Regions from separate parts of the Vallitalea pronyensis genome, predicted to be linked through region 1. Evidence: riboswitches for the same ligand, from Rfam matches in the RefSeq annotation. Region 1 holds a riboswitch; the other holds the start of a gene.
The links. Region 1 has a riboswitch for molybdenum cofactor ahead of HZI73_RS11090 (ECF transporter S component). Riboswitches for the same ligand answer to the same signal wherever they lie in the genome.
Positions count from the first base shown of each region.

Region 2: linked by a shared signal. The riboswitch ahead of HZI73_RS08505 (FMN-binding protein) and the one ahead of HZI73_RS11090 (ECF transporter S component) in region 1 are both predicted to bind molybdenum cofactor.

Region 1 is NZ_CP058649.1:2,673,402-2,690,586, reverse strand. It holds gene HZI73_RS11130 (methyl-accepting chemotaxis protein) at 1-1,415, opposite strand, end outside; gene HZI73_RS11125 (methyl-accepting chemotaxis protein) at 1,692-3,692, opposite strand; gene HZI73_RS11120 (flavin reductase family protein) at 4,033-4,623, shown strand; gene HZI73_RS11115 (S8 family peptidase) at 4,630-7,758, opposite strand; gene HZI73_RS11110 (RIO1 family regulatory kinase/ATPase domain-containing protein) at 7,763-8,476, opposite strand; gene HZI73_RS11105 (energy-coupling factor transporter transmembrane component T family protein) at 8,526-9,263, opposite strand; gene HZI73_RS11100 (energy-coupling factor ABC transporter ATP-binding protein) at 9,241-9,912, opposite strand; gene HZI73_RS11095 (ABC transporter ATP-binding protein) at 9,909-10,595, opposite strand; gene HZI73_RS11090 (ECF transporter S component) at 10,772-11,323, opposite strand; molybdenum cofactor riboswitch at 11,313-11,463, opposite strand; gene HZI73_RS11085 (hypothetical protein) at 11,565-11,975, opposite strand; gene HZI73_RS11080 (DUF2179 domain-containing protein) at 12,125-12,643, opposite strand; gene HZI73_RS11075 (mechanosensitive ion channel family protein) at 12,715-13,584, opposite strand; gene HZI73_RS11070 (hypothetical protein) at 13,776-14,330, opposite strand; gene HZI73_RS11065 (ABC transporter ATP-binding protein) at 14,435-16,165, opposite strand; gene HZI73_RS11060 (alpha/beta fold hydrolase) at 16,412-17,185, opposite strand, start outside.
Region 2 is NZ_CP058649.1:2,063,106-2,080,290, forward strand. It holds gene HZI73_RS08480 (response regulator transcription factor) at 1-1,583, shown strand, start outside; gene HZI73_RS08485 (sugar ABC transporter substrate-binding protein) at 1,643-2,695, shown strand; gene HZI73_RS08490 (sugar ABC transporter substrate-binding protein) at 2,985-4,127, shown strand; gene HZI73_RS08495 (sugar ABC transporter ATP-binding protein) at 4,286-5,803, shown strand; gene HZI73_RS08500 (sugar ABC transporter permease) at 5,814-6,992, shown strand; molybdenum cofactor riboswitch at 7,463-7,581, shown strand; gene HZI73_RS08505 (FMN-binding protein) at 7,763-8,269, shown strand; gene HZI73_RS08510 (molybdopterin-dependent oxidoreductase) at 8,266-9,846, shown strand; gene HZI73_RS08515 (alkaline phosphatase family protein) at 9,866-11,344, shown strand; gene HZI73_RS08520 (molybdopterin-dependent oxidoreductase) at 11,366-11,887, shown strand; gene HZI73_RS08525 (molybdopterin-guanine dinucleotide biosynthesis protein MobB) at 11,969-12,727, shown strand; gene HZI73_RS08530 (hypothetical protein) at 12,874-13,146, shown strand; gene HZI73_RS08535 (2'-5' RNA ligase family protein) at 13,320-13,874, shown strand; gene HZI73_RS08540 (HD domain-containing protein) at 13,886-14,449, shown strand; gene HZI73_RS08545 (GTP-binding protein) at 14,658-15,584, shown strand; gene HZI73_RS08550 (helix-turn-helix transcriptional regulator) at 15,838-16,782, shown strand; gene HZI73_RS08555 (DUF2785 domain-containing protein) at 16,949-17,185, shown strand, end outside.

The sequences.
Region 1 (17,185 bases):
ATAATAACACCGTATATATCCCTTGCTGATTTTCCACTTTCTTCTGTTTGTCGAATGAGTTCTTCAATTTCTATGAGACCTATCTCTACCAAATCAACAACTTGTTTGGAGCTGACTTGTAACCCTTTCATTTGTTCTTTTTCTTCTTCTACCAACGTTCCAAGTTCCATGGCTGTTTCTGAACCGGATTCCGTGTTACGGGCTTGGTCAGAAGCACCTCTAGCAATTTCTTCTATGGTTGAAGCCACTTCATTAGCTGCTGTAGCCGCCTGTACGGTAATTGTGGTCATCACATCTGCGGAATCACTTACACTCTTGGATATGGTTGTGATTTGCTTAATGAGATCTGTAAAGCTCTGCTGCATTCTTATTAACGATTGAGCGATGACACCTACTTCATCTCTTCGCTTAACATATTGTTGTAACTGCTTGTCATCAAGCCTTAGATCATACTGAGCTAATTGGTTCAGTACAACAGATACCTTTTTTAATGGTTTTGCTATCATACTACCAACGATATAGACAAAGATAAAGGTGATTATAATGGCAATCACAGCCGTTAATAAACTATTCTTCTGCATATCCCCTAACTCAGATATCACTTCATCAATGGGTGCGACAATACCAATGGACCACTGGGTACCATGAACAGGTCCATAGCCCATAATAGAATCTTTATTGTTCTCTGTGAATTGACCACTGCTTATCTCTTGATTGGTCATTTTATGAATGATACTTTCTAGTTTGGTTTCTTTTTTTTCAATGGCATCTTCTAATATGTTAAATTTATTGATCACTTGATCCACATCGTGATGGGCTACCATTTGTCCTTCGTGATTAATAATAAATGCGTATCCTGATTCACCAATCTTAACATCCGAAATAATGTTGCTAAACTCTCTTGCATCCTTTACACCAGATAACACACCAACAATCTTATCATTATGTTTTACAGGTGTTGCATAAGCAACGATGGGCAAACCATCAATTTTACTTTCTAATACATCTGAAATAACAGTTTTACCTTTTGTGGCCTCTTGAAAATATAACCGGTCACTTACATCTTGTGGCTTACCATTTGTAAAATGAGCAGTTCCATCTAGCTCAATATAATCCATAAAGATGTAACCACTTATCTCCTCTTCTCTTCTCAACAAAGTCATCTTATCTCTGATGGCTACACTGGGATCACTTATTTTCTCCATGGATGCGATTTTTTCTAAAACCCGCATTTCTGTATTAAGCCTTTCGGATACGACTTGAGCTGATTTATCTGCTATGATTTCCAGATGATTACCTGTTTTGTTAATGAGTGCGTCACTGCTTTGAAATAAAGATACGAGCGATAATCCCCCACTTAATAGTATAACAATGACACATATGGATACGACTAATCTTGTTTTAATACTCTTCATATCTGTCCCCTTTATAGTCAACATAATTGTCTAAGATTCAATTTTATTTTATCTTATATTGTAAAATATGTCAATAATTACCTTTTTATGTACTATTATAAAAACCTTTGTCAAGAGGGTATTTTACTACACTGGAATGCTATATTAAGAAATATTTTTTTATAGAATAGATGCAGATAAAGCGTATAAATGTATTGTATAAAATGTATAATTGATCATTTATACGCTTTTTGTATGTTGACATTAGAACAATGAACCTATACTTTGTTAATCAAGCTATATCTTAAATTTAGAAGCTGATTCGTCTAAAGTATTGGCAAGGGTAGATAATTGGTTACTTGTCTGAGCGATGACTTGGATGGAAGCCGCTTGTTCTTGGGTAGATGCTGCCGCTTCTTCTGTACCAGCAGCATTTTCTTCTGCTATGGCTGATAGGTTCGTCATGACTTCTAATATGTCGTCTTTTCGTTTTCTAAGTTCTGTACCCATATCGTTTAACTTAGTCACACTAGACCCTGCTTCTGCAATAGCTTGTGAAATCTCTTGATAGGTACCTTCCGTTTCTTTAACACTGGTTATCTGAGCTTGTACAATCTCAGAAACTTCTTGTATCTTGGTCACTGCATTATTGGCGTTACTAATGAGCTCATTTACCATCATATCAATTTCTTTAGTAGACTCTGTTGATTGTTCTGCCAGATTTCTTATTTCATCAGCTACCACTGCAAATCCTTTTCCTGCCTCACCAGCACGTGCAGCTTCTATGGCTGCATTCAATGCTAGCAAATTGGTTTGCTCTGCTATGGCAGCAATCATGGTACTTGCTTTGCCAATCTTCTGGGTGCTTGCATTGGTTTCTTTGATGGCTTGGAATATCTCATTGGCTGAACGACCACTTTCTTCCGTTTTATCAATTAAAGCTTCAATTTCAACTAACCCGTTGTTCACAAGATTGTTAACCTGCTTGGTATTATCATTTAACTCTGTCATAATCTCATGTTCACGTTCAATACAATGACCTAGCTCGTAAATCGTTTCTGAACCTGTTTCTGTATGTTTTGCTTGGTCCGTAGCACCTCTAGCAATCTCACCAATGGTTGTGGCTGTTTCTTCTGCTGTAACAGCCGTTTGCCTTGTTACGTCGGACATGGATTCAGATGCATCCCGTACATCTGTCGACACGTGCATGATGTTTTGTATAAGACCAATAAAATTATCGTTCATTTTAGATAAGGCATTGGTAATGGCCCCAATTTCATCTTTACGTTTATAGTAGTGCTTAACATGTACCATGGCATCCTTGCTTAACTCATAGTCGGATAAGCGGTTAATGGACATAACAAGCTGTTTTAGTGGTTTGGCAATCATCTTGCCAAACAGGTAAATAATGATGAGACTGACGCATAGAATAATAAGTGTTGTTTTGAGGCTTGATTCACTCATGGTATCAAGTTCACTTAAGACCTCATTAACAGGTGCAACAACACCCAGTGACCAATTAGTACCTTCAATGGGTGCATAACCCATGATGTATTGTTCACCATCTTCGGTATAGTCCCCACTTCCATTTTGTCGTGCAATCATTTGATTCACAATAGCTTCTTGTTTTGTCAACTGATTGTCTTGAGCGTGTGTTAACATATTGACTTGATCTGTGACTCGTTGATAGTCCAAATCAGCCACAATTCGCCCTTCATGGTTCACAATAAATGCTTGTCCCATGTCACCAATTTTTACATCTGCAATTAATTCACTAAAACTAGCAGCATCTCTAACCGCTACCAAGGTGCCTATTATACCACCATTTCGATTAATGGGTGTCGCATAAGTGACGATATCTGTCCCGTCAATTTTGCTCTTCAAAATATCGGATATAACCGTTTCGCCTTGTATCGCTCTTTGAAAATATTCTCGGTCAGCCAGGTTTTCAGGTTTACTATTGGTGACTTCTCCCTGCCCCTCTCTGTCGGTGAGAATCATAAACTGATGGTTATTTTTTCTTACCTCATCTTTTAAGGCGTTCATTTTTTCTCTCATGGTATAACGTTGTTCAACAATTTGTGATTTAGATGCAACAGCTTCAAGAACTTTTTTTTCTATGTTAATTCTTTCAGCAATAACTTGAGCCGATTTCTCTGATATAATTGTGAGGTTATTTTTCACCTTATCTAGTAGTGCTTTAGAACTCGTTGTGTAGGATACGAAAGCCAGTATGCTGCAAGACACTAACACAATAATCGATGTGACCACAATCAGCTTAGTTTTAATACTTTTCATCTTTCATCCCCCTTCCTTACTTTCCAACATTCTACCTTGTTTACCAAATCTTGTCAATATTTGTTCATGACAATAGGTAACAAGTCTTAATAGTCTCTTAATATAATAAAGCTTATTTTGTGATTACCACTATAAATAAAGAATATTATCGTAATTAGTCGTATATTATTGTCATAAAATTATTCTACAATAAAAAAAAATATCTTCAATAATAACGCTTTCAGGATGGGTCATACCATGCTATAATAACCATGTCGGTATACCTATTACATCGACCTTTTATTTGCAAACCATGAGCATGCACTTCATGCAAATTATTTTAACGAAAAGGAGTAAGCATATGGCTAAAATACAATGGAAACCTGGGAATATGATCTATCCTCTGCCAGCCGTTATGGTATCTTGCGGTACCGAGGCAGAAAACTATAATATTATTACCATTGCATGGACAGGTACCCTTTGCACCAATCCACCCATGACCTACCTTTCCATAAGACCTGAGCGCTACTCATATAAAATCATCAAAGAAACGGGCGAATTTGTTATTAACCTCACTACTGAACGTTTAGCAAAAGCTACAGATTATTGTGGTGTCAAATCAGGACGGGATATCCATAAATTTGAAGCCATGAAGCTAACTCCTGTGAAAGGTGTAGCCGTTAAAGCACCTCTTATAGCAGAAAGTCCTGTTAACATTGAATGTAAAGTAACCGAGATAAAACCCCTAGGTTCTCACGATATGTTTATGGCAGAAGTTGTAGCTGTCAATGTGGATGATGACTATTTGGATGCACAAGGGAAATTTCACCTGGACCAAGCTGCTCCTATCTGTTATTCCCATGGCAACTACTTTGGTTTAGGCAATAAACTAGGCTCTTTTGGTTTTTCTGTGGCAAAAAAGAAAGTAAAAGCCAAGAGAAAAGGGCGTTAAAACCCTTTACTCTTCTTTTTTCGCTTTATGAGCAAATACGATGATAAGAAGTATCAGACAAATGATAATAATAGCACTTAAACCAATTACCAACATACTGTATAAAGGATATTCTGTTTCATCATCTGGAAAATCATCCACTAAATGACGTTGACGCATATCTTTTTCACCTGTATTTTTTTCATCTATATTTTTTTCAACTGTACCTTGATCCCTTACCCTATCCTCTTTTCGTCTTTTTATCTTGCGCTCTTTTATTTTTTTATCTTGACGCTCTTCTGTATCATTGGGTTCATCATAGGTTTTAAATAACAACTCCAATAGGGACCTATCCGGATTCTTACTGTCTTCGTCTTCTAAACCATCATTGAATCGGATATCGTCATTAATGATGACTTGAAACGTAAATGTTGTGGATTGCTCCTTAAAATTATGAGCCGTTACATTGAATGTATAGACACCTCGCTCATTACCTTCAAAAAACAGGGTATCCCCCATGACGTAGCCTTGGTCCACCGTATAAAACAATTCATCTTTACTAGAGAAAACCTCAGTCAGATTAAGTTCAAATGTATGATAGGGCTCAATGGAAAATACATGCCGTGCATGCTTTAGCCTGGGTGCTCTTCTTCTGGCATTCTTATAAAAAGTACCACCTTTAACAATCACTTCTGCATCGGTAAAAGCCATGGGCATTATAAACTCGCCTTCCAACTCAAGCCTTAATCGATAATACCCATCTGGTATATGTTCATAGCTAAAATCATACATTTCATATGGTTCAATGCCTTGATAGGTATCGTTGTAACTGATATTGCCTTCATAGGTTTTACCTGTTATGGTATTTTCTAAAATCAGTTTCAACTTCTCACTATCCATGATATAACGATTATCATAGTCATCCATAATTTTCACAAGCACTTGACGCTTCTCATTAAAATAATGAAAGACGAATGCATTGGTCAACGTGTTGCCAAAGGTGATCTTGGCTTCATCATGGTTCATCAAATCAATGTCTTTATAGAGACTCAATCCATCCAACCCATGGTTTAATGTTGCATAGAACCGATAGCGATTAGAATTATATAAAACAGGAGTTATATTCTCTAACTTATCAAAGGCATTATAGGATTCATAAGGAACCGGTACGGTGTCCATGTAAGCCACGTGGGTCAGTAACTCCTGATGTTTATTGGCAATATTGGATGTATCCACAACAACTTCCTTTAAGTTATGTTCATCTAAAATGAGGTAATAGTCATTTTGTAGGGTATACAAATAACTACCATGATTAGCCGATATGAAAACCCGATGTTCACCATAATCCAACAATAACTCTTGTTGACCTTGACTAATATCGAAACCAACCCATTGGTACTGATTTTTAATCCCGTCATTGACAGACATATAGATATTGGCGTAACTGGCTTCCTCATAAAGTATGGTTTGAACCTCAACGGGTTTAAAGGATTTCTGACCTGTTGTCAGGAGTTTTTTGCAATAGATGGGTACTTTATGACCGTCATTGTTCATATCAGCTGGTTCACATATAGCCAATAGATAATCATATGTTTCCAATAAGCTTGCCATATCTAAGGTCATGTAATAACGCCCATTTTTAAAATACCCTTGCTGTTTATCGTCACCCAGATAAATAATGTCTTCATTATCAATACCGCCACTTAATCTTAAGATATAGTCTGTTGATAATTCGTGGCGTTCATTATACACTTCAAATACGAAGTTATAATCTAAAACTTCAATGGTATAGGTATCCATCTTCTTTCGTTGGTCTGCTTCTTCCAAATAAACATCTACTTGATGCTTACCAACAGGAAGGTCCACGTCAAATGTAATGGTAAAGTAACCTTCATCTTTAATAGCGTAGGTATAGGCATCTCTGCCATCTATAGCAATATGTACCCTTCGATTACCTGTTGATGAATATACTTTTAAGTAACCGGATGTGTAGGGTTCGAACACTTTTTTCCGAGATATGATGTCAAAAGACTCGTCCATGGAAAAATTGTTCACGTTTACAATGCCATGGCCATAAGCCTTGTCTTTCAGATCTAATCCCACATCATCACTGTAAACACTCAGTAATTCTTCCATGACAGGGGTATTTACCTCAGGATTCTGCAATCGCATCATACCAGCAATAGCGCTGATATAAGGTGCTGCAAAAGATGTACCGTCTTCATGATAACCATCTAATAAAGCATCTATTTGCTCACCAGGTGCTGCAATGTCAATGGTATCACCATAATTTGAAAACAGGCTGACATTGTCGTTCTCATTAACGGCACTCACCACAATAATGTCATCTTTTCCCGCAGGGTATACATGCTTAGTATCTATACAATCGTTTCCTGCTCCGGCTACGATGATTATATCCTGTTCAAGAGCATCATTAATAGCATCATCTAAGTGTTTGGAAAAGCCCATCCCAACCAACGATAAGTTAATCACCTCTGCGCCATGTTCCATGGCATAACGAATGGCTCTTGCAATGGTTGAATCATGACCTGTTCCATCATCATCCAGTGTCCTAAGTGGCATGATTTTAATATTTTTCGTTGTTGCATTAGCTATAATACCAGCAACACTGGTTCCATGCCCATTACCATCTTGTGGATCATCATCCTTTTCTATAAAATCATAACCATCCACTAAGCGATTATCAAATAGTGGCATGCTAGAATCAATGCCACTATCAATGACCGCTATGGTTATTTCCCCTTTCATATCTTTTAACATCTCTTTTAAGGCATTAACACCTGTTCGCTCATAAGCGGCATGTCCAATGTTACCTTGATTCACATGCGTTGTTGTGGCTTTTCTTATGTAATCGGGTTCTTTGTATATCACCGTATCTTCATGTTGAATGGGGTCCTTTAACTTAAGTATGGTGTTTTCCCCTTCCACCGTTGCCCAAGCAATATTGTCAAGAGCAATACTGATAACTTCTTCCCCTTCATTCACATGACCCTTAGGCCATACCAGAACCCGTTCAACAGAAGCCTTTTCTAATGCTTCTATAAAATCATGCCCTTTATGATCCGTACCATAAGCTGTTACATGCAAGATTATAAGTAAACTGCATAACCCAATTATTCCTTTAATTTTACGCATCCCATCATCCTTTTGTCTTATTTTTTTGTGCTATATCTGTCATCATTTTTTTTATAAGCCGTTTCTTCTCACCGCCCCAACGTCGTTGATTGATTTCTATAAGCTCTTGTTCCATATGGGTCATAAGCGGTTGAAGACCATAATCACATTGATTCACCATTAAGTCTATAAGAAGCTGTGTACATGCGACTTTCCACTTGGTAAATAAAGGATCGTATGTGAGAAGATAGGCACATAAACGCCCACCATCCATTTCTCTTGTTCCTTGACAGCATTCTTCAAAATCAATGCCAAAGATTTTACCATCTTGTACTAAGAAATTTCTAAAATGACTATCACCTAAACGCATATGTTTACCTGTTGCTTTATGGGTAAGCTCATAAAAAGATTCCAGCCATTGCATCAGTTGAATAAAAGTAGCTGAAACCCTCTTGTCATCAAAGGGGCTTCTCTCCTCAATTTCCCATTGGGTCAAACAGTCCAACAAGGTGGTTGGACCAATATATGTCATACGTATACGTTTATCCCTATAGTCAATTACCTGAGGTACAGCTAACCCATGATTATACAACAAGTGAAGGTAATACACTTCTTTTTCAAAATTACGCGTATTAACCTTCATTATTTTTTCTACGTATAAGGTGTTATCCTTGATATTCTTTACTAAAGACACTTGATTTTTTCGACTTATAAATGTTTTTAACTTCCTATCTTCCACTGGGTATCACTCACTTTATATGCTTACCTACTCATGACTACATTGCCAATCAACCATCGTACAGACTTAGAAAGATGATGAACACACATGTGCTTAGACCCACGATCACATAATCCAACCTCTTCAACCTTAATACAAAATAACTGGTACGATTTTCACAAACCCTTAGACCTTTGCACGTCATAGCAATAGCCATTTTCTTGGCTTGTACAATGGTTCCTGTTAGTACAGGCGTTATCATATAGTGGTAGAGCTTTATTTTTTTGCGTATAGGCAATTGTTTAATGGCAATTCCCCTAAGTTCTATTGCCGTTAGCACATCCCGAATTTCCTGGCTTAATAAAGGTATCCATTTTAAACCAATCATGACCATAAAAGCTAACTCATAAGGTATCCTTAGTTGAATTAATCCTTGTATAAGAACTCTTACAGAGGAGGTCATAAGAATCGTCCCACACATAATCATCATGAACATTCTTAACATAACCATTATCCCTTTTATTAAGCCTATATCTGTCAATAACATGAGACTTCCTATGCGAATAAGCCCATTACCTTCATGGGAAAATATACTTTGTAGGAACACCATGGTTGCAAATAAAAAAATTAAAGATTTTAATCGCTTCATAACAAGCCATAAGGGGCTTTTCAGCCATAAACTAACAGAAAATGTGATGATACTGATACCTATTAACAATGGAAGATCCTTGATGACCACTGCTAACGTGGATAAACAGGTTACCATCCACAGCTTCGTTCTTGGGTCAATTCTCTGATTGTGTATCATGAACAATCTTCCCTTCTTCTAAGGTAACAATTCGATCTGCATGTTTCTTAACAAATGCCCAATTGTGGCTAATCAAGACCATGCCGATACCCTTTTGATGCACTTTCATTAAGTAATTGGATAATTGAATCATTCTTGTATGATCCAAACCTGCTGTTGGCTCATCTAATATGAGGAAATCAGGCTTACTGAATAAGATACTAGCAAGTGCTAAACGTTTTAGTTCCCCATGGCTTAAGGTATAGGGTGAAGCTTGTGCTTTATGTTCAAGTTGAAAAAGATGAAGTAAGGCTTGTGCATTTGCTTCACCTTCCTTTGGGTCTTTTTCTAGTAATTCATGTGCCACTAGCAGCTGTTCTCGAACACTAGTAGCTACTATATGTTTCCTAGGATTTTGAAAGAGGTAGCCGATGCGTTGTCCCACATCACTTAGCGTCATGTTTTGACTAGCTAACCCATCAATCCATACTTGTCCACTATCTGGTTTTAAAATGCCTGCTAATAACTTACCTAAGGTGGTTTTACCAGAACCATTATCTCCTACAAGAGCTGTTATACCTTTCGACCTAATGTTTATTGACACATGTTTTATGACGGGCTTATTATGGGTATAGCTGTATAGAATACGGTCTGCTCTTATATCATTCACGTACGAATCTCCTTGTCATATAATGTCCCATCAATGAGGTGCATCACTCTATCTGTTATAGCCAAGTTCTCTTCTTGGTGGTCAACCATCATCATGGACATGCCTTTATCACTTCGTTTTCTTAGAATCTCATTCAATCGCATTTTACTAGCATGGTCAATATGTGCCATTGCTTCATCTAATAGGAGTATGGCAGGTTCCAGTACAAGTACGGATCCAAGTGCCACCAATTGCTGCTCACCTCCAGATAAGTAACTGGGATGTTGCATTCGATACTTTTCCAATCCTAATTCACCAAGAACCTCATTGACACGTTTTTTCATTTCCCTTTGGGGCACACACAAGTTCTCCAGTGGAAAGGCTAACTCATCCTCAACCGTTGAAGAAAATAATTGACTATGGGGCTCTTGAAAAACCATACCGATAAGGGCTACTCTTTCTTGTGGGGTCCTATCAGCCATTGATTGTTCAAGAATGTTCACTGAACCTGTCATGTTTCCGCCTATCATGTAGGGTATAATGCCCTTCATTACATAGCACAGTGTGCTTTTACCGCCACCACTAGGCCCCCTTATACCCACAATTTCACCTTGATTCAAATGAAAGTTTATATGATGCAATGTATCTTTTTCCTGACCTTTATACCGATAATTCAGGTTATCGATTTCAACAGCTTTTCGCATATTTTATCGGTCCTTCTGACCATCTCTTCCAATCTAAAACCATGATAATACCAACGATTAAAATCAGTGCACCCATCATTATGAGTATGTATTTTTTCATTTTTTTCCTCCTTATATGTTTGATGGAAACCATGAAACTAGTCCAACACCCTTGTTTATGTAGAATATCTTATATTTTATGCATTTTGTATGTTTCCTAACTTTTTAATGCTTTTAATAACTTGGTAAGCTAAAATACCGCCTAACCCTCCTGATAAAGTAGCTGTACTAAGGGTCAATATAAGAGGAATTAAAGGTAAATTAAAAAATAGTAAGTTGGATAAAAATGTACCCGTAAGGTTAGCTACAATTCCCCCTAAAAAACATGCCCATGCACTGGTACCCTGGCTTTTCGTGATGCCAAAGAGAAGATCCATCATAAGCCCTGGCATGGTATATGTAACAATACTCATGACACCATGAGAACCATATATACCCGTTATCATGACCATGATACCTTGGGTTAGCGCTATGAGGGTAGCCGTACCAGGCTTCTTAATAAGACCTGCTCCAATCACTATCCATATAAGATATAGACCACCTGCCAATGCTCCTCCAGGAATAAACAATGGACCTGCCACAATCTGAACCACTACTTTGATATAAGGTTTAACAGCAATACCCAGAGCAGCCATCATAGCAATAAGCATTAATTCGAAGATATGAAATCGCCTTAGAAATTTTTTCATCTTCCCTCCTTTCCACACCGGGAGGCATACTCGTTTCCAAATACACCCTATGAAGAAAAGGCTATGTCATTAGCCTTGTCTTCGACGACTAATTTCCCTTAGTTGCCCTTAGGAAAACAAGTTCGGAGTTCGTCTCTTCTTATGTGTTTATTATAATCTATATCCGAAACTTATGTCAATGTCATCCATTCTAGATTATTTTCTTAATTTTCTCTCTTAAACTGTGGGTAGTGGTAGACGCTTAGTCAAATAATAACTCTTCATCATAATATTTAGCTTTCCCCATAGGTGTAAATACCATCACATAAGCCAAATCAGCATCTGCAAAACGAGCATCTATAAATGGCTTCATCCTTAAGAAAATAGCTTTTGCTACATTTTGCAACGTTGGATTAAAGCGAGTTTTTGCTACAGGCATGGGAGGGTTCTTTGGATTGGAACGCCAGTAAGCTAATGTACGCTCGTCCCAAAATCTTCCCACAAGTTCTCTAAACATATGTTGTACCGTATACATGTTAGCAAAAAAACTTTCATTACCATCTTGTCCGACCAATCCTAGATCAACACGGATAATGGAATTAGTTGATAAACCGTCTTTTACCATATATCGCGCAATATTAACGCCATTATTCACATTAAGAAGCATCTTCATATCTTGCCACCTCCCTTCTTGATATTCATACAACTTAGACAGCTTGTACACTATTAATATATGAATACCCCATAAGGTTGGTGAATACGACAAAAGACCTTTTATCCACATCCACCATAAATGGTTCATTGGATTAAAGGCCTCTATACTTATTTTCTCAATATACCATATCCGCCATAGATAGGTTTAATCTCACTAACTGTAATAACGACATTTTCTTGACAAGCTCTTACAATGTTTATAAATTCTTTTGTTCTCTTACGTTGCACATGAGAAATCATAACAAAACGATTAAAATTCATACCTTCACCATTGATAACTGTTACAGCAAAACCATGCTCACGAATGTTGCTTGCTAATGCTTGACCATGTTCCTCTTTCACAATTAATTCAACCCTTGTGGTGCCTATCCCTATTTTTTCTTCCACTAGCGAACCAATATAATTCCCTACTGAAAAACCAATGGCATAAATAAATATTTTAATAGGGTCCTCTGTAATATCTTTTAACACAGTGGATATCAATAATACCCATATGATTACTTCAAAAAAACCAATGATAGCACCCTTTACTCTTTCACCTTTGGTTATAAGCACTATTCTTGTTGTTGCCAAAGTTACTTCTAATATTTTTACAATCAGTATTAATACATATAACACTCGTTTCACGTTCCTTCCCAATTTGTAAAATCCTCGTTATTGTATATCATTAAGATTTACCCGTTGATTATTAGTCGTCTTTAATCCTGTGTAACTCTTAATGTTGTATAAGCCAGTTGAATATCTTCTTCTTTTGCAAAAGCTTGTAGAATATCTTGCCACATATCGTTAATCGTATTTCGTCTTCTGCGTGGTTTACATAAATAACGTACAGTTAATTGTATACCACTGTCTTTCACATCGGTATACACAATGGGGGTTAAGTTTTTATAATGAATCAAATATCGTCTTTTCGCTTGATGCACCATTTTAGTAGCTTCATTGGATAAATGTAACGCATGACGATTACTGATATCCGTTAATATGTTTTTTGCCTTCTCCCAATGACTTTCAAAGGTAATCAAAACTTTTATTTCATTCCAAATATATTTGAAGCCTTTATCATAATTAGTTAAAGTATGCAAAAAGATATAATGGTTTGGTATAATAAGGATACGACCAGTACTCTGCTCACCATTTTCAACGTTTGATACTTCCATCAAACTGAATTGAAACATCCGAATGTCTATCACATCACCACTTTGTCCATTAATACTTATCCGGTCGCTTACTTTGAATGGTTTCCGAATAATAAGAAATACCCATGCCGCAATATTAGCAAATAAATCTTTTAAAGCAATAGCTAATCCAGCAGAAAGAAGACCAAAATATGTGGTTAAACTCGTTGTAGAATCTGACCATAAAAAAATACCAAATATTATAAAAACAGAACTAAAAAAATAGTACACTCTTTTTTTCATTTTATAATACTTACTGTTTTCCTCTATTGTCGAATAAAGAATACGATTAATGACTCGAATAATTAACATGATGATAACAAGCCCAATAATGGTCCATAAAATTTTAATGACGAAAAGGTTATTTTCTAAATATGCTAAAATGGAGTCCATATCATCCTCCTATTCCCCATAAGCTTTTTTTTCATTCTTGATAATGATAGTGCATTATCATGAGAAACTTATGGACATATATCTTATAACTAGTGTACTTACAGACGACTCATTAGTCAATATTATCTTTATATAATATCCATTAAAATAGAAAGACATGATACAGGCTTCTATACCATGTCTTTCTATGATTATGTTTGTTTTAGCTTAAATCGTTTTACCATTAAAACAATCACACCTACTACCACAAGTATGGTGCTTATGCCGACGGATAAAGCTTTTAACCGTGTCCATATATCTGCCATCTGGGCAACCCGTTCCAGACGTTCTGGGTAATGGGTCAATAATCTGTAGATATTCCAATTCTCAAAAAAATCAAATACTGGAGCCACCCAGCCAATTAAACCGATTAACCAAGGATGCTTCATACGCTGAAACAATCCAGTGGCTAACCATGTAAGGGTAACAAAATAAAATAACCCGTATGTAATGGGAAATAATAGATCAATGGGTATAATATACTTTAGATTAAAAGCTCTTCCCTCTTCTCCTAGACCCTCTAACACATCATAAGCTTTTTCAACGGAATAACCACCCATCTCTAAATCTAGAATGTTCTGCCCGCCTGTAATCTCCATTAACTTTGCAACACCTATATCCGAAAAACTAATCATATAGTAGACAATACCAACTAGGATACCTGCCATTAAGATGTACTTTGGCGACATTGACCTCTTTGAAACCATTGTTTTATCTCCTCTCTTAGGACATCTAAAAAAAGATAGTGCCGTCATACTGCACTATCTTCATTATATAATATTGTGTATAGAACTACCAGTAAATTCCAATGCTATTTTGTTTCCAGTTGATATGTTTCCCATAATGTCTGAAAGCAGCCTTCTCTTCTGACTAATTCTTGAAAAGAGCCTCTATCGACAATGGAGCCTTCGTTCATAACCAATACTTCGTCAAATAGCTCTAAGAGATGTAAGCGATGAATACTACAAATAATACACCTATCCCTATAAGCCTTCATGATATGTGTCATCATATGTGCCTCATTCACCACATCCACATTACTGGTTATTTCGTCCAGAAGCAATATGCGCTTATTTTGGGCAAAATAGAGCCCTCTAGCTAAAGCTAATCGCTGCTTTTGTCCACCTGACAGATTAATACCTTTTTCTTTGATAGAGGTATGGATACCATCTGGAAGGTCCTTAATGACTTGGTCTAATGCTGCAATAACCATCACTTCTTCCAGTACGTGTTGGTCCACATCCAAACCAAATGTTATATTGTGAAGGACTGTATCATCAAATATTTCCGATTCTTGACTGATTAATCCCATGTCATGATGGATAGCGTTAAGATTTGTGTACTTTTTATCATCCACCCATATGGCCGTTGCATCTGCTTCATAAAGAGATGCCAAAAGGTGTAATATGGTACTTTTACCTGAACCACTAGAGCCAACAATAGCAATCTTCTTACCAGCTTCTAGTGTGACATCATGCCATGTGATGTTGGAGCCTTCTGCCCCATATTGAAATGCAATATGTTCAATACGTATACTATGCCAAGGTCCCAGCTTTTCATTAGCGTTATAGCTTTCATAAGAAGGTTCATCTAAAATAATGTCCGTTGAAGCAATAGCTGTTTTCCAGTTAAGTGTATCATAGAAATTACTCACCAACTCAAATATGCTATGACTCATTTCTCTAAAGTAAGTAATTAACATCACCAGATTACCAATCAGAAAAGCTTCACCAGAAGATGTTTGAGACAGTAAATAAAAGACAATCACAACAACCTCTGTCAGTATACCACCGAATGCAATAAGAAAACATCTTGGTTGATTAATGCGAAACTCACGCATTTGCTGGATATAGTATTCTTCATACATGTGATTTAATTGTTTATCGGTTTGTTTTTTTAGTTTAAGGGTAATGATGGTTACGACATTCATGGCATAATCTGTTAATTTTGCAGCTAAGCCATGATAGTATTCATGGATATCTCCCAGAATACCTTCTATCCTTTTATTCATCTTCATAATAATGGTTAAGTTGATGCTTATTAAGGAAACCGTTATAATGGTTATGCCCATGTTCATTCGTGTAAATACCAAAATAGGTACAATAGATGATAAAATTAAATCCATGTATTTACTTTGATTAACAGAGAAATCCTTGAGGGCTTCACCACCACCTTTTATACGGTTCACAATGTCGCCAGAATGATGGTCACTATGCCATTGCATGGATAACGAACACAGCTTTAAATAAAGACGATGATTAAATCGCTTCTGGTTTCTAAGAGCTGTTGTGACTTCAAAGTAGCGTCCTGTATGATGGCATATCTGAAAAGTAAAAAATCCTAAAACATAGATACCTAACCACCTGTATACAGGTCCTAAATGATTAATTCCTTGTTCCTGTAACACATTAATAGCCATACCAAAAGCAAATGGCTGTAACAACTTGCCGCCAATGGATAACACATGTAAGCCATAACATATGATTAATCGATAGCGGTCTGATTCTGCATACTTCCACACTTTTTTCAATAGATATAACATAGTCCACTCTCCTATATTCTGTATAATGATATCTTTTCTATCATCGAAAAAATATAGGGGGACCTCTTGGTTCCCATGGATACCTGGCATATGTTCTATCTACATGTCAAAGTTACAACCCATCTAATTTTCCTCTCATGGACACTCTCCTTTCACTTACATCTCCAAGACGTATGGTTCTATTATTATCTTAGCATATTAAGATGGCCCGAACAACTGGGACCTTATTAATACTTCAAGGCTATTTTAATCACCTAATAAGTACTGTATAATTTCAGCATTAACGCGTTCAGGCTGTTCGTGATTAATACCATGCCCAGCACCTTTAATCACTTTATATTTAAATTGCCCATCATCTAATGCCTTTACAAATTCTCTTTTACGGTCCAGTTTATAATGACCCATTAAGAAATACAACTTATCTCGTACGGCCATCCCCTTCTCTTTATGGTACTTTTCTATGGTGTGTACAAACATGGCTTTCTGATTATGCCTTTTCATGACCATGATCATATGATCCACAACTTCAGGACAATTGTTTATAAAATTGGATTCTGGCGAACTTAATTTCTTTAAAATAGCAATCATGTTCTTTCTATTTGGTAATAGAATTTGTGGAAACATAATGAATATGGTCTTCAACATGTTTTTGATAGGATTGCCGATTAGCATACCACCTTCAAGGCAAACCACCCTATTAACCTTCTTACTTTCATAGGTTAAGTAATTATAAGCCATATAGGCACCATTGGATATACCTAAAATATTAAAGTGGCTTATTTGCAATTGGCTGACCACTTCATTAATCCATTCTACTTGATTAAATGTAGCTTTTGTAAACTGTTCATTGGGTATACTTTTCCCAGGACCTCCAAGCGTATCAACCGAGATACAGTAAAAGTATTTGGACAGTTCCCCAATGTTCAAAATCCACATCACTGCTGAGTTATCACCAACACCATGAAACATTAACAACGGGGGATTCGTTTTATCACCTGATAAAATACAATGTGTTGTGCC
Region 2 (17,185 bases), 610 kb from region 1:
TAATCATAGTAGATGATGAGCAAATTGTTTTAGATGGGTTAAAATTTTTGATTCACGATACCGTTGAAGACATAGAAGTGGTTGCAACAGCCAGTTCAGGTCGTGAAGCCATAGCTGCTTGTGAACAACATTATCCAGACATCGTATTCATGGATATTAAGATGCCGGGTATTAATGGCATAGAAGCTATAGAAGCCATTAAGAAGCGGCATATCGATACAAGATTCGTGATTATTTCTGCTTATGAGCAATTTGAATATGCCAAACAAGCTGTTGAGCTTGGTGTCAGTGACTATATTCTAAAACCCATTCGCCCAGACAAGGTAACAGAAGTATTGCATAAGATTATCCATGAGATTACGGTGGAACGGAAACAACGTCTCCGTGAGATTGAAAACAGAGAAAAAATAGAGAAGATCATTCCTGTTTTAGAGCACGGCTTTATCTATTCCTTATTACTCAACACGGATTATCGCGATGAATTAACCAAATACCAAGACTTGTTTGAGGTCAAGAATGAAAAGGGTTATGTCATGGTCATCGAGTTTGGGGAAGGCAAACATTCGGAGCTTCAAAATAAGATTGGTACAGGCATCAAAGGACAATCCTTTTACCCGAAAGTCCAAAGCGCCATCAAATACAAATGCAAATGTATTGTAGGCCCCATGATAGTGAATCAAATGACGGTTTTGGTCTATGAAAATCATATGGACTCTGAATATGAGCAGAGAATAAAAGCATTCGAATTAGCCGATGCCATCTACAACGCTATCAAACAGCTAGTGGATAGTAATATCTACATTGGTATTGGTTCCTGTTACGCACTTGAAAAGAGTAAAAATTCCCTAGAAGAGGCTATGTTTAGTCTCAACAGGATTACCGATGAGCACATTGTTCATATTAATGATATATCAGAAAAGGATAGTTCCAGTGACGATTACACGTATATTGATATTAAAGAAGATCAAAATCGTATCATCAAACTTCTTGAGTTAGGTGATGAAGAGCAGCTGGTTAATGCTATGAAATCGTTTTTCAATAAAATCAATAAAAAATTTCATGGTGATATGGTAGATGTTCGCAATACCATTCTTGAACTCATGGTAATGGTTCTTAGCTGCTCTTATCGGAACGACCTGCAAGAAGAAATTGTTGGCTATTCCAGTTATCTGAATGAACTAAATCGACTGGAATCAATGGTAGCACTGCAAAATTGGTGTCTGAGAAAAGTCAGTTTTATATCAGAACAGGTACAAAGTAAAAAAGGTAAGCATATATCAAAAGTGGTATTACATGCCAGGAACTATATCGATGCACATCTACGGGAAGACCTTAACCTCATTGACATCTCCAAAGAGGTATCGGTAAGTCCGCAATATTTTAGCAAGATATTTAAAGATGAAATAGGACTTAGTTTTGTAGAATACGTACGTAAAAAAAGAATTGATATCGCTAAAGAAATGCTTAGAACCCATAAATACTCTGTTAAAGAAATCTGTTATCAAATTGGTTATAATGATCCTAATTATTTTAGCCGCTTATTTAAGAAGCTTGTTGGTGTATCACCAACGGAATATAAATAAAATCATGATAGAGCCAGACATGGTACATGCGCTTATAATCGTAAGAAGGTGGGGTAATCATGAAAATAGGTAAAAAACAGTTGCATATGTATGGGGTGTTTATAACTGTAATCCTATGCCTGAGTCTTATTGCCATGCTGGTCTATGGTTTTCGAAAAAAAGACAGCATAGAAGATGATGGCAAAATCACCATTGGTTTTTGTGCCGATAATTTGGTCATCGAGCGTTGGCAAAGAGATCAAGAAATTTTCCAGGCCAAAGCAAAAGAACAAGATGTGGACGTTATCGTCTATAACGCTAATGAAGACAATGCAACGCAAATCAAACAGATTCGTTTACTTATTGAGAAACAGGTGGATGTGATGGTTGTTATTCCCTATGATAAAAATGGGTTGAAGGAAGTCATTGGGGAAGCCAAAAAGGCAGGCATTAAAGTCATTGCATACGACCGGCTGATTAATCATGCAGATGTGGATGCCTATATATCCTTCGACAATAACAAAGTAGGTGCACTCCAAGCAATAGAATTGACAAAAGTTGTACCAAAGGGGAATTATATCATCATTAATGGCTCACCAGATGATAATAATTCATTCATGTTCAGAGACGGTTACATGGGTGTTCTTGAACCATTTATTGCATCAGGGGCTATTAACATCGTTGAAGACAAGTGGGCGAATATGTGGCGAGAAGAATATGCTTACGATATTGTACAGAAAGCATTAAATGACAAGATGCAGATAGATGCCATCATTGGTGCCAATGACCGTCTGGCAGAAGCCGCAATTAGAGCCTTATCCGAGAAGGGCCTAGGTGGCAGCATCTACGTGGCTGGTCACGATGCCGATATTAGTGCCTGTCAACGTATTGTTGAAGGTACCCAATATATGACAGTCTATAAACCTATTCGATTATTAGCAGAATCAGCTGTTGAGCTGGCCATCGATTTAGTCAATGGGAAACCAATAGAAACAGATGAATCCATTAACAATGGTTCATACGATGTACCGTATATTAAATTGGATGTATTATCCGTGACCATTGACACACTAGAAGAAACAGTTATAAATGATGCCTTTCATCAAAGAGAAGATATTTATAGAGAAAATTAACGATACTTAGTAGAGCCATAAAGGGGTGTCCTATGAGAACATATCAACATGTTCTTATGGGACACCCTTTTTGGTTTATGATACTTTGAGCATTAGCACAGATTTAAGGTTAAAATTTTCTCTGAACAAACTTAAGATTAAATTCTTAGTGGTGGACATTACAATCAATATAAAAAAATTAAAAATGTACAGATTTCTCCTCCTCACAGTCATGGTATTCAACCTGTCTTGGCGCTATACTTGTTGATGTACTTCAACTTTATTATTTCAAAAAATGGAGGATTTAAAAATGAAAAAGTTATTGGTGTTATGCTTAATACTAGCATTATCAGTTAGTACCATTACAGGATGTGGTCAAACAGATGATAAACAATCAGAAGGCACTTCTGCAACAAATGATAACAATGGGGATAAAAAACAGGACGGCACGGTGGATATTGGTATTGTACTTCCAACAAAAGAAGAACCACGTTGGGTACAAGATGAGGCAAGATTCAAAGCTGCTTTAGATGGTACAGATAAATCCGTTGAAATACTTTTTAGCCAAGGTGATTCAGCAAGAGAAAAGCAAAATGTTGAAACATTAATCTCCAAAGGTATTAAAGTACTTATTATCACACCGCACGATGGTGCAGCAGCAGCTGCGGCGGTTGAAGCAGCAAAAGAAGAAGGCATTACGGTTATCTCTTACGATAGACTTGTAACGAATACAGATGCTGTGGATTACTATGTAACGTTTAACTCTGTATCTGTTGGTGGAGCACAAGGGCAATACCTTGTGGAACAAGCCAGTGGAACAGGTGAAAAATTATACTTATACGCAGGTGCAGCTACAGACAACAATGCATTCTTATTCTTTGAAGGTGCATGGAACGCTTTACAACCAAAGATTGCAGACGGTACATTTGTGGTACAAAACTCTTCCAAGGCGGTTGAGTATAAAGACAAAGCCACTTTAACACGTGAAGAGATGGGCGCAATTATCGAGCAGATTACGACAGATTGGAAACCAGAAGTTGCTAAGTCAAAAGCAGAGTCACACATTACAGCGGCTCCACCAGAAGGTAAGACCTTCATCTTAGCACCAAATGACGGTACATCACGTGCCATCTATGACCAATTTGCAAAAGAAGATGGCGTTGAGATCTATATAACAGGTCAAGATGCAGAGATTCCATCCATTCAATATGTCATTGATGGGAAACAAAGCATGACTGTTCTAAAAGATGTGAGAAGCCTTGTAGCAGGTGCTATTGAAACTGCAACAAGTGTATTAGATGGTAAAACAATTGAAACCAATGGTTCTTATGATAATGGTAAAGTTGACGTTAAAGCAAAAGATATTAAAGTCATCACGGTGACGGGGGATAACGTAAAAGATACCATCATTGAATCAGGATATTACAATGCTTCTGAATTCAAAGGACTGTAAGTTTTAATAAGATTAAATAAAAACCCCTGAATGATCATAAAGGGACTGTCTCAAAAAGCTATCCATCGTCATCTAGAGGTATTTCACTGGAATATAGATGTTGTTTGCTTTTTAAGACAGCCCTTTATACTGTATAGATATAGGATAGGAGCTATGTCATGGCAAATATATTAGAAATGAGAAATATTACAAAAGAATTTCCAGGTGTTAAAGCTCTTGATAATGTAAATTTCCAAGTGAAAGAAGGAGAAATACATTGCCTTGTCGGTGAAAACGGAGCTGGAAAATCAACACTTATGAAGGTTTTAAGTGGTGTATATCCCAAAGGCAATTATAAGGGTGATATTGTGTTTAATGGTGATGTACAGCATTTTCAAGGTATCAGTGATAGTGAAAGCAAAGGTATTGCCATTATCTATCAAGAACTTGCCCTTATACCAGAAATGACAGTGTATGAGAATATTTTTCTTGGCCATGAGATCAAGAGAAATGGTGTCATTGATTGGCATGATACAAAAATAGAAGCAGCTAAAATGCTGAAGAAGGTAAAGCTTGCTGTACATCCAGCATCAAAAATAATCGACCTTGGTGTTGGTGTACAACAATTAATCGAAATAGCTAAAGCCCTGAGCAAAGATGTAAAATTACTCATATTGGATGAGCCTACAGCGGCTCTTAATGAAGATGATAGTGATAACTTATTGGAACTGCTGAAAGACTTGAAAAAGCAAGGGGTAACGTCCATCATGATTTCACATAAATTAAAAGAAGTGATCCATATTGCTGATACAGTAACGGTGCTTCGAGATGGACAGACCATTTGTTCTCTGGATGCGAAAAAAGGTGAAGTTAACGAACGGGATATTATCAAATACATGGTGGGACGAGAAATCAATGATATTTTTCCTAAACGAGAAACCAAGAATTTTGGAGATATCCAGCTGGAGGTCAATAACTGGTCCGCCTTTGACAGGAAATTAGGCAGATACGTGGTAAAAGATGTGAATTTCAATATTCGAAAAGGTGAGATTGTAGGTATTGCTGGATTGATGGGTGCAGGTAGAACAGAATTCGCCCACAGTATCTTTGGTAATTCAAGAGATTATCAATTATCAGGAGAACTGAAGATTAACCATAAGAAGAAAGTGCTTAAAAGTCCGAAACAAGCCATAAAAAATGGATTAGCTTATGTATCAGAAGATAGGAAAGGGAATGGTTTAATTCTCATTGAAGATGTGAAGCAAAACATTACGATAGCCAATCTTAAGGAAATTTCTGATGCATGGGTTGTGAATAAAAACGAAGAGATTAAAGTGGCAGAACAATATCGTCAATCTTTAAATATCAAGACCCCTTCCATTGAACAGAAAGTGAGTAGTCTAAGTGGCGGCAACCAACAAAAGGTTGCTTTGGGCAAATGGTTATTTGTTGAACCCAATGTTCTTATTCTAGATGAGCCTACAAGAGGTATTGATGTTGGGGCAAAATATGAGATCTATACCATTATGAATGAACTGGTTGTAAAAGGGTTGAGTGTCATTATGATCTCATCAGAATTACCAGAAGTCCTTGGCATGAGTGATCGTATTTATGTTATGGCAGAAGGTAAGATGACAGGAGAACTTAGCATTGAAGATGCTACTCAAGAAAATATCATGGAATTGGCAACAGTATAGGAGGATGAACATGTTTAAGGATTTAACATCAGCAATAAAAGACAATATAAGAGATTATGGTATGTACATTGCACTTGCCATCATTATCCTTATATTTACAACCCTGACAAATGGATTATTCATAACCCCAAGGGTCATATCTGACCTGATTGATATGACGGGCTATATTGCCGTTTTATCGGTGGGGATGACATTGGTCATTGTTATTCAACATATTGATTTGTCCGTAGGCTATATCGCTGGATTTTTAGGTGCTGTAGCGGCTATATTAAGTTCTAAGGTTGGCATGCCACTCTACTTAATTTTTCCAGTGGTGCTCATACTTGGCGCTCTAATAGGGGTGGTATGGACAGGAACTCTGGTTGCAAAAATTAAGATTCCAGCTTTTGTGGCAACACTTGCAGCCATGACCATTTTTAGAGGATTATTGATTCGTACCACCAATAGTGCCACGATTTTTACAGATAGTGATGCTTTTAATGCTGTAGGAAATGGTTATATTCCAGATTTATTTAACAATGATCATCTGCATGTGCTAACGATTATTATTGGCGTAGCAGTTGTTCTTTTGTATGTCATCATGGAAATTAGGAATCGTCATAAACAGGTAGCTTATAGGTTGCGGGTAAGTACATTACCTATTTTTATAGCTAAGTTAGTGTTTGTATCCGCCATTGTGATGTATTTTATATGGAAGTTAGCCAGTTTTAAAGGTTTTTCTTGGACGGCTGTTATCGTTGCCATTGTGGTTGTGATTTATAATTTTGTGACTAAGAATACCACGTTAGGTCGGCATATTTATGCTGTTGGTGGTAATCCAGAGGCGGCTGAGTTATCCGGTATTAGTGTGAAATTTATCACGTTTGTTGTGTTTGGTTCCATGGGGATGTTATCGGGTTTATCGGGTCTTTTGTTTACCGCCAGGTTACAGTCGGCAACACCTACAGCTGGTATGGGGTTTGAATTGGATGCCATTGCAGGTGCTTTTGTTGGTGGTTCGTCAGCGTCTGGTGGTGTTGGTAAGGTAACAGGGTCCATTATTGGTGCGTTGGTTATGGCATCTTTGTCTAAGGGAATGGATTTGATGAATGTAGGTGTTTCTTATCAATATATTATTCGTGGATTGGTGCTTGTGGCTGCGGTTGTGTTTGATGTGAAGACAAGGAATATGCGTTCGAAAAAAGCTTAATGTTCATGTTTTATAAGAGGGCTGATGAGGCCCTTTTTTGTTGTGTTTTAGAGGATTACTCATTATTTGTTGGTCTAGATGAGTGTAGGGCAAGACATCCGTCGATGAATAGGTATTAAAAATCTGTTCAGATTAATCCTGCTAAGAACAACTAGAGCGCATTCCAAGATAGCTTCCTAAAACTTAAAACTCGCAAGCTCAGACAATTAAGTTTTTTAACGGAATCTATCTTTTCATTTGCTAAGGTTTTCTAAGCAGGATTAAACATCACTGATTTTTAATACCTATTCATCGACTAGGGTGATAGATGGGGCTAGGGGTATTGTATGTTGGAGTGGTGTAATATTTGTAGGATGTATATCATCAATATGAAGGTGTGGATTGGTTGACGGGATAGGTTGGGTCTTATATAATGAGGAGTAAGGTTAGCGTGTTTGTTAACATGGTTAACGGACGGATTTAAATTTTAATAATAGATGGAATTCCGAGTTTATTTATCTAAACATGCGTGCATGATTTTTAAACCGATAGGGTGTAATTTGAAAAGGTTATGCCTCCCGTTGTGGAAAGGAATGATGAAACCTTAAGACTATTATGGTTTATTTCGGGCTTCCTTTTTTGTTAGGTGGCTTTTTTATTTTATAGAAAAGTCCTTGAATATAGGACAGGGAATAGAAGCATTTTTCATATGCGTTAAGAATACATACCTAATGGATAAATACATTTTGCGGTATGCTTTATGTGTCTTAATCAAAGTGAAGGAGAGGCTTATGAAAAAATATTTCGTAGTGGGGTTAATCATGATTTTGTGTGGTATAGGTATAGGACAAATTGTCAGAAAAGAACCACAAAATCCGTATGAGAATAGATTCGCTAGTCTATTGGAGGACTATGATGCAACATACAATGAACGGATAGAAAAAAGTGAAAGTGATGAAATTTTGAGAGTATATGATCTTCAAAATAATCAAACGGGGTATATGGTTGTTAATCAAGGTTATGAGGATGTTATTTTGATGTATGTGGTGCTTAGTGAGGAAGACATAGAGCAAGTAGATATTCTATATCAAAATGAAACAAAAGATTATGGGGGGTATGTAGAGGAAGCATGGTTTTTAAAGAGGCTTATGCTGCCAGTAACCCACAAACTTCAGGTAGTCAAGATGAAGAAGGAACGTCCGGGGGATGTAGTAGCTATTACAGGTGCGACCGTGACATCAAAAGCGGTTGTAGAAGGTATTAATACATGTTTAGAAGAGAATGGAGGGATACGATGAATAGAGGGAATTGTGTGGTGAAAATAGGGGTAATACTGATGTTATGTATGCTGTTAGCAGGGTGTCAACAAGCAGATAAGGCTGGAAGCAGTTCGATATCTAAAGAGGGGTTATCTTATGAAGGAGAGCTTCTCTTTTCTGGGTTAGACCATGAGTTTTCAGTCGTTTATAATGATATTTATGCCATGGAATCTGTGACACGAGATGTTAAGCATCTTTCCTCCAGTGGTGAAGAGTCCGTGGACAAGGTAACAGGTGTTATACTGGATACCATCTTGAGCGAAAAAGGAATCTCACAGAAAGATTTTAGTGTGATTCGCTTTATTGCTGGTGATGGTTATGCCATTGATGTCACATCAGAGATACTGCAAGAAAAAGATATTATACTTGCTTATGCCTATAATGGTACGTATTTGGATGAGAAGAAACAACCTTTAAGAGTTGCAATAGATGGTGTGCGTTCTATGTACTTTGTAGCAAACCTGAATGAAATAGTATTTGTGAAAAAAAATGATACAAGCCTACCATCTAATACCATGGATCCCAAAAAGGTGATTATACTGGAAACAGCTGCTGAACAATTACAATCAGATATCTACACCTATTATGACAGTGAAGACCAAGCCTTTAAAGTAGCGGATCTCTTGAATGCCTATGCCAAGGAAGACGTTGATTTGGGTCATTTTATGGCATCGGATGGTTTTGAGAAATCAGAAGATATGGATGTGCTGATGAAAGGCTATATCAAGACCACAGGAAAGGATATACCTCTTTTTACAGTTCCCGATCTACCAAAAGGAATGCATGTGAAACATATTTTCACCTTGAAAATAGGGGATACCTTGTTTGCTTCCGCTTCACAAGGTATTGGTTTATTAGAACAACGAACAATGAGTGGCAAGGTGGGGACCTCACTGGATATTTTTATGGATAAAGTAGGCTTAACTGGTGAGGATTACGTCTTCACATCGGGTGATGGTTATCAAGTGGAGATTAGCAAGAACCATCTTAATCGGGGCATCATTTATTTAGATGATTCCGGTCAATATGGCGTTATGTTTGATAAGTCTCTGCCAAAATCAACAGGAGTAAAGGGCATATTATCCATTGAAGTGAGTGATGATGCCAATGGCGTAGATAGAGCAGTAAAGGATGATACGAAGAAGAATGAGACATCATCGGATAATCAGGAAATACCTTGGACAATAACAGTGGAGGGATTAAGTGACGGCAGTTTTGAATTGACAAAGGATCGAGCCGAGAGAAAGCTTGAAAGGGCACAACTCCATACAGAACGAGTAAAAGATGATAAGAAAAATGAAGAGGACTGGGAAGGCTATAGAGTCCTTGATGTATTGTATTTTTTGAAAGTGGAAGATTTTAATACCTTGGTCATTATAGCAAAGGATGGATTCGAAATTGAATTATCCAAAGAGGATGTGGATGAAGAGACCCTATTAGCTGTGGCTAAAAATGAAGTACCTCTTATAGACCCGGATAATCTTGTTCAATTGGTACAAAACACAACGTATGCAAGTACGTGGGTGAAAGGTGTAAGCAAAATAATCGTTAAATGATGAGAGTTGGAGATGGGTGATGAGAAAACAGCTAAGAATAGGTATCTTAAGTATATTATGCATATTGGTATTAACGGCATGTGAAAAACACCAAGCAATGCTGCCTTCATTACAAGTGATAGGTGATCTTGAAGAGTGGATAAGTCTTCATGAGGAATGGGGGAAGCTTGATAAATCAAACATTTCCTATAAGGATGCAACCATAGAAGCCGTGGAGCTATATGATTTCATTAGCTCATATCATGTCATCTACCCTTCATTTGATGTAATACTAAAAGCAGAAGATGGTTTTATGGTTCGGTTGGATGGGGATACACTACGTGATACTTACATAGGCTATGCCACACAGAATGAATGGGTATATGTTTCAGAAAAGCATCCTGTTAACAGCAGCATAAAACATATCAAGGAAATCATTATCGTTAAGGAAGAAACAGAGCCGCCTAACCATACCAAGGGTCTTAATATTATCCATCAGGATAAAACATTACATCTGTCCATGGGTGAGTTACTTACTCAGACTTATCAGGTATACCCTTATCATGATGGAGACACCAGCTATGAAATGAATGGTGAGACGGTAAGTGTCCGTGTGATGCAGGAAAAGAAAGTAATCCCATTAACAAGCATCATTACAGATGATAGACATCATCTGCTCATAATGAATGAAGAAGGCCAGCATAGGTATGCAACAGATGTTGAAGGCTACATTGACATTGGACAAAACCAGGTGAATTATATGACACAAGATGGATGTACTTATGTTAGAGATATAAAGGGGCTTATGGTGAATCCGCCCAATCACTCAGTTATGGATACCTATTATGATACACTCCACTTTCTAGAAAATAATGAGAAGGTATTGATATTATTTCTAGATGGTTTTTCATATGCGCAGTATAGCCATATGAAAAACCATCTGCCACATTTGTTTTTGTCTCAGGTCGAAGAGGTACAAAAAGCAAGCACTGTTTATAAACCCGTAACCAATGCTGGATTTGCAGCTATGATTACTGGGAAAGAGCCCTATGTGAATGGTGTAGTCGATCGTAGTTATAGAGAGTTAAACGTGGCATCTATTTTTGACAAAGCAGAAGCCTTGCATAAAAAAAGTGTCCTTATAGAAGGGAATGCTTCCATATTAAATACTTCTGTTAAACCCATACTTAATATTGATCACAACAAGGATGGCTATACGGATGATGAAATCTATCATACAGCAGCTAAAACATTACTGGATGGGAGCCATGACTTAGCCCTGATACACTTTCACAGTATTGATGAAGTGGGCCATCGAGTAGGACATATCCACGACGACGTGATGGCACAAATACAAGTAGTCGATCACTATGTTCAAGGATTGGTTAAAGATTGGCATGGTAAAGTGATTATCGTATCAGACCATGGCATGCACGATACAGCTGACGGTGGCAGCCACGGTGAGTTTAGAGTTGAAGATTTAATGGTACCCTATATTATCTTAGATGGTGGACAATAAGGAGAGAGGAGTGCAGGGAATATGAAAAAGAGTACGATGATGATAACAGGTATCATGGTCTTTTTAGTGCTGGTTGTAGGGATCACAGCTTATCTAAACCAAGAAAATGCAGCTAGAAAAACCAAGCTAAATGATGATGCCATCTTTACTATTTATGATGATGGGCAACAGATTGCTGCTTATAATATGGTGGAGATTCAAGCCATGGGGGAAGAACGTTTTCAAGCTCATTTAAAAACAAATGGCAAAGACCCCATTCCTTATACGTATACAGGTGTACTGTTAAAGACTATCCTTGAAAAGGCTAAGGTATGTTTCCAAGGGAAGACATCAGTTATTGTTTCTGCTATTGATGGGTATGTAGTATCTGTTAGTACGGATAAAGTCATGGAAGATGATAATGTCTATTTAGCTTACATGCGGGAGGGTGAATTAATTGGAACCAGAGAAGATGGCGGGAAAGGTCCCTATCAGATGATTATTAGAAAAGACGCGTTTAGCCAGTATTGGTGTAAATATGCTTATTCAGCTGAACTGAAGTAGTTGAAGTGACGTTTGGTGAGTCAATATTGGATTTATGTAATGGGGATAGATGTAAATATCAATGTACATAGGAGGTAAGGGATGAAGGTTTTTTCTGTTGTAGGGTATACCAAGTCTGGCAAAACAACAACCATTGAGAGCATAATTAGGGAGCTTAAGAAACGCCGTTATTCCGTTGGAACCGTAAAAGATATCCATTATGAACAATTTGAAATGGATACAGAAGGGTCAAATACCCATCGGCATAAACAAGCAGGTGCAGAACTGATTACAGCAAGAGGTTTTCACGAAACGGATATACTTTTTCAAGAAAGGTTAGGTATTCATCGTATAGCCAGCTTTTATGATGTGGATTATTTAATTCTTGAGGGGGTCAGTGACTCTATTGTCCCCAAAATCGTAACAGCTGATAAAGTCAGTGACATCGAAGAAAAATGGGATGATACCACATTCCTCATTTCTGGAAAAATTGCTGATGTCATGGATGACTATAAAGGTTATGAAGCTATAAGTGCTATAAAAAATGTGAGCAGACTTGTGGATATCATTGAAGAGAAGACCTTTGAACTCTTACCTGATTATGATGAAGCCTGTTGTAACGCTTGTGGTTATAGCTGTAGAGAACTATGTAAACGCATTTTAAAAGGTCAGAAGAAAAGACAGGACTGTGTCATAGGACAGGGACACATCACCTTAAAGATAAATGGTCAAGTCATCACCATGGTACCTTTTGTTCAAAAGATATTAAAAAATGCGATACTTGGTGTTGTAGGGGAGTTAGAGGGCTATACGTCCAATGGCACCATTACAATAGATATGCAAAATGATAAGTATGATTGATTCTAATAAAAAAGTTAGCATATCTGATTATTAATCATGTACCACATAACAATACTGCAATTGAAAAAGCCGATAAAAAATTATATAATACATACCATAGTAAGAACCCAGTCAACATATGTGACATGATGATAGGAGGACTTATAATGGAAGTGATGGTTGTTATATTTATTGTTATAGGAATAGGTATCTATTTTCTAAACGTCGTGGGACACGAAGCAAAGATTAAAAGACAAATAGAGTCCATGGGTGGCAGGTTATTAAGTTATGAAAGACGCAACTTTTTTTCGGGCATTGGTCCTTTTCATGTCGTGGGCAGAGGGCGTATGGTTTATAGAATAGACTATGAAGTGAATGGTGTTATGAAAGAAGGCTGGGTACGATTTGGTAGTCTTTTTGGACCAGATTGGCGATTATAATTTTATGCGTATAGGATTAAAATCCTCTTAATGAAGAATCATTCCATGGAGCACCTCATAGCTTTTGCATTATTTCTATAAAAAAAGTATTGTACATATTTTCTTTATTCGTTATACTTACATAAATATTATTTGAGCGCTATTGATCATATTAACAAAAAGGAGGGCTTAACATGTATGCAATTGAATTATTCTTTTCAGAAGAGGTAGAAGACTATGTGAGAAGAAAGTGGAAGGAAATATCGTTGAATCACATAGCATCCAGCTTATATGACATGGAAGGTACTCGACCGCATGTATCCTTAGCATTATACAATGATTTAGAGGATTTACAAGAATTCCAACAGCATTTTTCTGAGTATTATAAAGGATATGGTGATACCATTGAACTTAAATTTGATATCATCGGGACGTTTCCAACAACTGGAACTGTATTTTTAAAGCCGACCATTACAACAGAACTATTGGATTTTCATAAGGCATATCACAATAATTTTCAACAATATCATAACCAAAGTCAATATTATATCCCTGGTAACTGGGACGCTCATTGTACCTTTGCATTTGGTTTAGATAATAACGCTATAACCGATGTTATAAATTATCTGCTAAAAGATTTTAAACCATTGAAAGGACATATCGTTGAAATAGGGGTTGTTGAGGTATTACATGATGGCCATCAATATGTTTCTGCTAAAACACTATTTTCAGAGAGATTAGTGCCATAGAGGAGGTTAATATGACACGTGAAGAAGCGTTATTCTTATTAAAAAAACATGTAAAGACAGACCGGGTTTTGCGACATTCATTAGCCGTTGAGGCAGCTATGATGGCTTATGCGAGAAAATTTGGTGAGGATGAGCATGAGTGGGGTTTATTGGGATTACTTCATGATATTGATTTTGAAGCATATCCGGACGAGCATCCTCATCATGCACCAGAATTGTTAAAGGATACAGATTTAGATGATGATTTTATTCAATCTATTTTATCCCATGGTTCTCATTCAAGTATACCCCGAGATACGAAACAACGCCAATGCCTCCATGCCGTAGATGAAATGGCAAGTTTCATTATAGCCGTTGCCTTAATGCGGCCAACAAGGCTTGAAGGTTTAAAAGCAAAGTCTGTTAAGAAAAAGATGAAAACCAAGACGTTTGCTAAGGCTGTTGACCGTGAAGAATTAGTTGCATCTATAGAACCCCTTGGTATTGAATTTGCTGAACATGTGGACATTATCGTCAAAGGGTTAATGGAACATGAAGCAAAGATTCAAAAGGAAGGGTATAGTTTATTAGGGTAGTAGAAAAAATAAATATGTCAACACATGAAGAGGTTGTCTTATTTCCTTATATAAGACAGCCTTTTTGCCTTAGTAAAATACACAAAATAGTACAAAATTGAACAGGATACTGCTAGAAAAAGAAGCCAGAATTCGTTAAACTTATAGTAAGAAAATAACAGTAGTGTTCGATACAATTAATCGGTTAAAAAGATGGTAGGTGCTCGATATGACAAAGGTGTATCTGATAACAGGATTTTTAGGTTCTGGGAAAACAACATTCCTTCAAAATCAATTGAAAAGTAATACCCATAAAACGGGTGTTCTCATGAATGAATTTGGTAAAACCAGCATTGATGGCACATTGATTCAAGATGATAACATGGACATGATTGAATTGACCAACGGCTCTATTTTTTGCAGCTGTCTAAAAGACCATTTTATAGAAGGTCTAAGGGAGCTTATATCAAAAGAGCTGGATTGTATTTATATTGAGAGTTCAGGGCTTGCAGACCCATCCAACATGTTGACCATTATGGCGTTATTAAAAAGCCAGTGTTCACAAGAGTTTTCTTATGAAGGTTCCATATGTATCATTGATTGTCTGCATTTTCTAAAAGAATATGAGATGATGGTAAGTGTTGCTAATCAGGTTCGTCACAGCCAAACCATTATTTTAAATAAAACCGATCTGATTGATGAAGCAACAAAGGATAAGATTAGAAAAATCATTGTTGAACTCAATCATCAAGCAAAGCTTATTGAAACCACTTATGGGCAAGTGGATGCCACAGAACTTAATATTGGTCACGCATTTAGTCAACAACCAGGTGAAACATCCAACACAGAAAGTAACCGTCCTAGAACGTTAACACTGATGTTTAACCAAGAAAATGTGAAGATAGAAGACGTCATGCAGCTATTTGAACAGATTAAACCTTTCTGTCATCGCATAAAGGGATTATTAAGCTTAGACCACATCACGTATAAAATAGATGGGGTACAGGACCATCTAAAGGTATGTGAGTATAACGACCCCAGTGAAGACAATAATAAAATTGTACTTATATCCAATGTAGGTACGAAACTCATCACACGTATACAAGAAATGATGCCCGATGCTTTAAAAGGGCAAGTGGATATTAAAATGGAATAAAGGGTACAAGTGTAAGTTAATGCAACAGCTGATAAGAGAAAAATAAAGCTTATCAGCTTTTCTATGTACTTTTTTAATCAAATTTGCTATCTTAAAGGTCATATTGAAATTATAATAAGCATGGCTTATAATGAATCCATGGATTATGTGCTTGATTTATATCATTGTATTTACTGAAAGTATAATGTTCAGGTAATAATGACAATAACAAATACAATGATGAAGAGAAATAACTAAAAAAAGAGGAACGTACATGAAAAAGCTAGAACGCCTTACAGGCATTATCTATGCCTTAAAAGAAAATAAAAAAATGACGGCTAAAGCATTAGCCGACTTTTTTGAGGTTAGTGAGCGTACCATTTATAGAGATATGGATGCTTTAGCCCAGCTAAAAGTGCCCATTGTATCCTATGAAGGTTATGAAGGTGGTTACCGAATACAGGATAACTATTTTCTACCCAGCCTGCGTCTTGATGATAAAGAAATATTATATCTACTCCTATGTATCCAAGCAGGTAAAGCTATAAAAGTACCCAATATGGATAAAACTTCTGAGACATTGACACATAAACTACTCAATATGCTGGATGAGCAAAAAAAAGAACAATTTCAAAAAATACTCCTCAGGGTAGGCCTTAACATGGAAAGAATATTACCAGATTGTTACTGTGATGGTTTATTTGAAGGTATCATTGAGAGTTTTATGACTTATAAAGACTTAATCATGACTTACTATACACCGTTAAGAAATGAGCAGATTAAAAGAAGGGTGACACCTTATCGCCTGATGTTTAATAGTGGTGGATGGTTTTTATATGGTTACTGTCACCTTAGAAAAGGTGACCGCTGTTTTCGATTAGATAGAATCAAAGAGATAGCATTATCACATATGGATTATACTCAAAGAGTTGTGGATGCTTATAATCATAAATTAAAACAATCACATAAAAAATATAAAGTTCGGCTGGAAATGGATAAGCACCTGTATGAAGTGATGAAAAACGATGCGATACTGTATAATGGTGACATGATTAAGCTTAGAGAAAAGGTAGAAATAACTGTAGAAACGGATTATTTGATTGAATACATCTTATTAGCTATCGAAAATCATGATGAAGTAACAATTTTAGAACCTAGGGAATGTATTGATAGCATTAAAGCCTGTTGTCACAAAACTTTACAGAAGTATAATCAATAGATGAAGACTAGAAATAGGATTTTTTCATTAATAAAACAACTCTGACATGACCTTGTCAGAGTTGTTTTGTTAAAATAAGAAAAGCAGAGTGTAAGGTAATGTAAAAGACAAAGAATATAAAGAGATGATAATTCTATCTGAGTAATTTAAAGGAAAAGGTGATAAAATGAATGATAAGGCATTAAAAGAATTCTTGGCACCTATTCGTGATAACGAATGGAAGATACCTGCTGACATCAACAACGACGCATTATTGGAAGACTTGCTAACACATATTGGTCATATTGATCCTGTATTAAGGGATCATTTAGTGCTTGAATGTCTATGGACGTTAATTGATAAGGACTACCTTTCAGACGATAAACAAAAATGGCTATTGGAACAGCTTATGTCAGAAAAATAC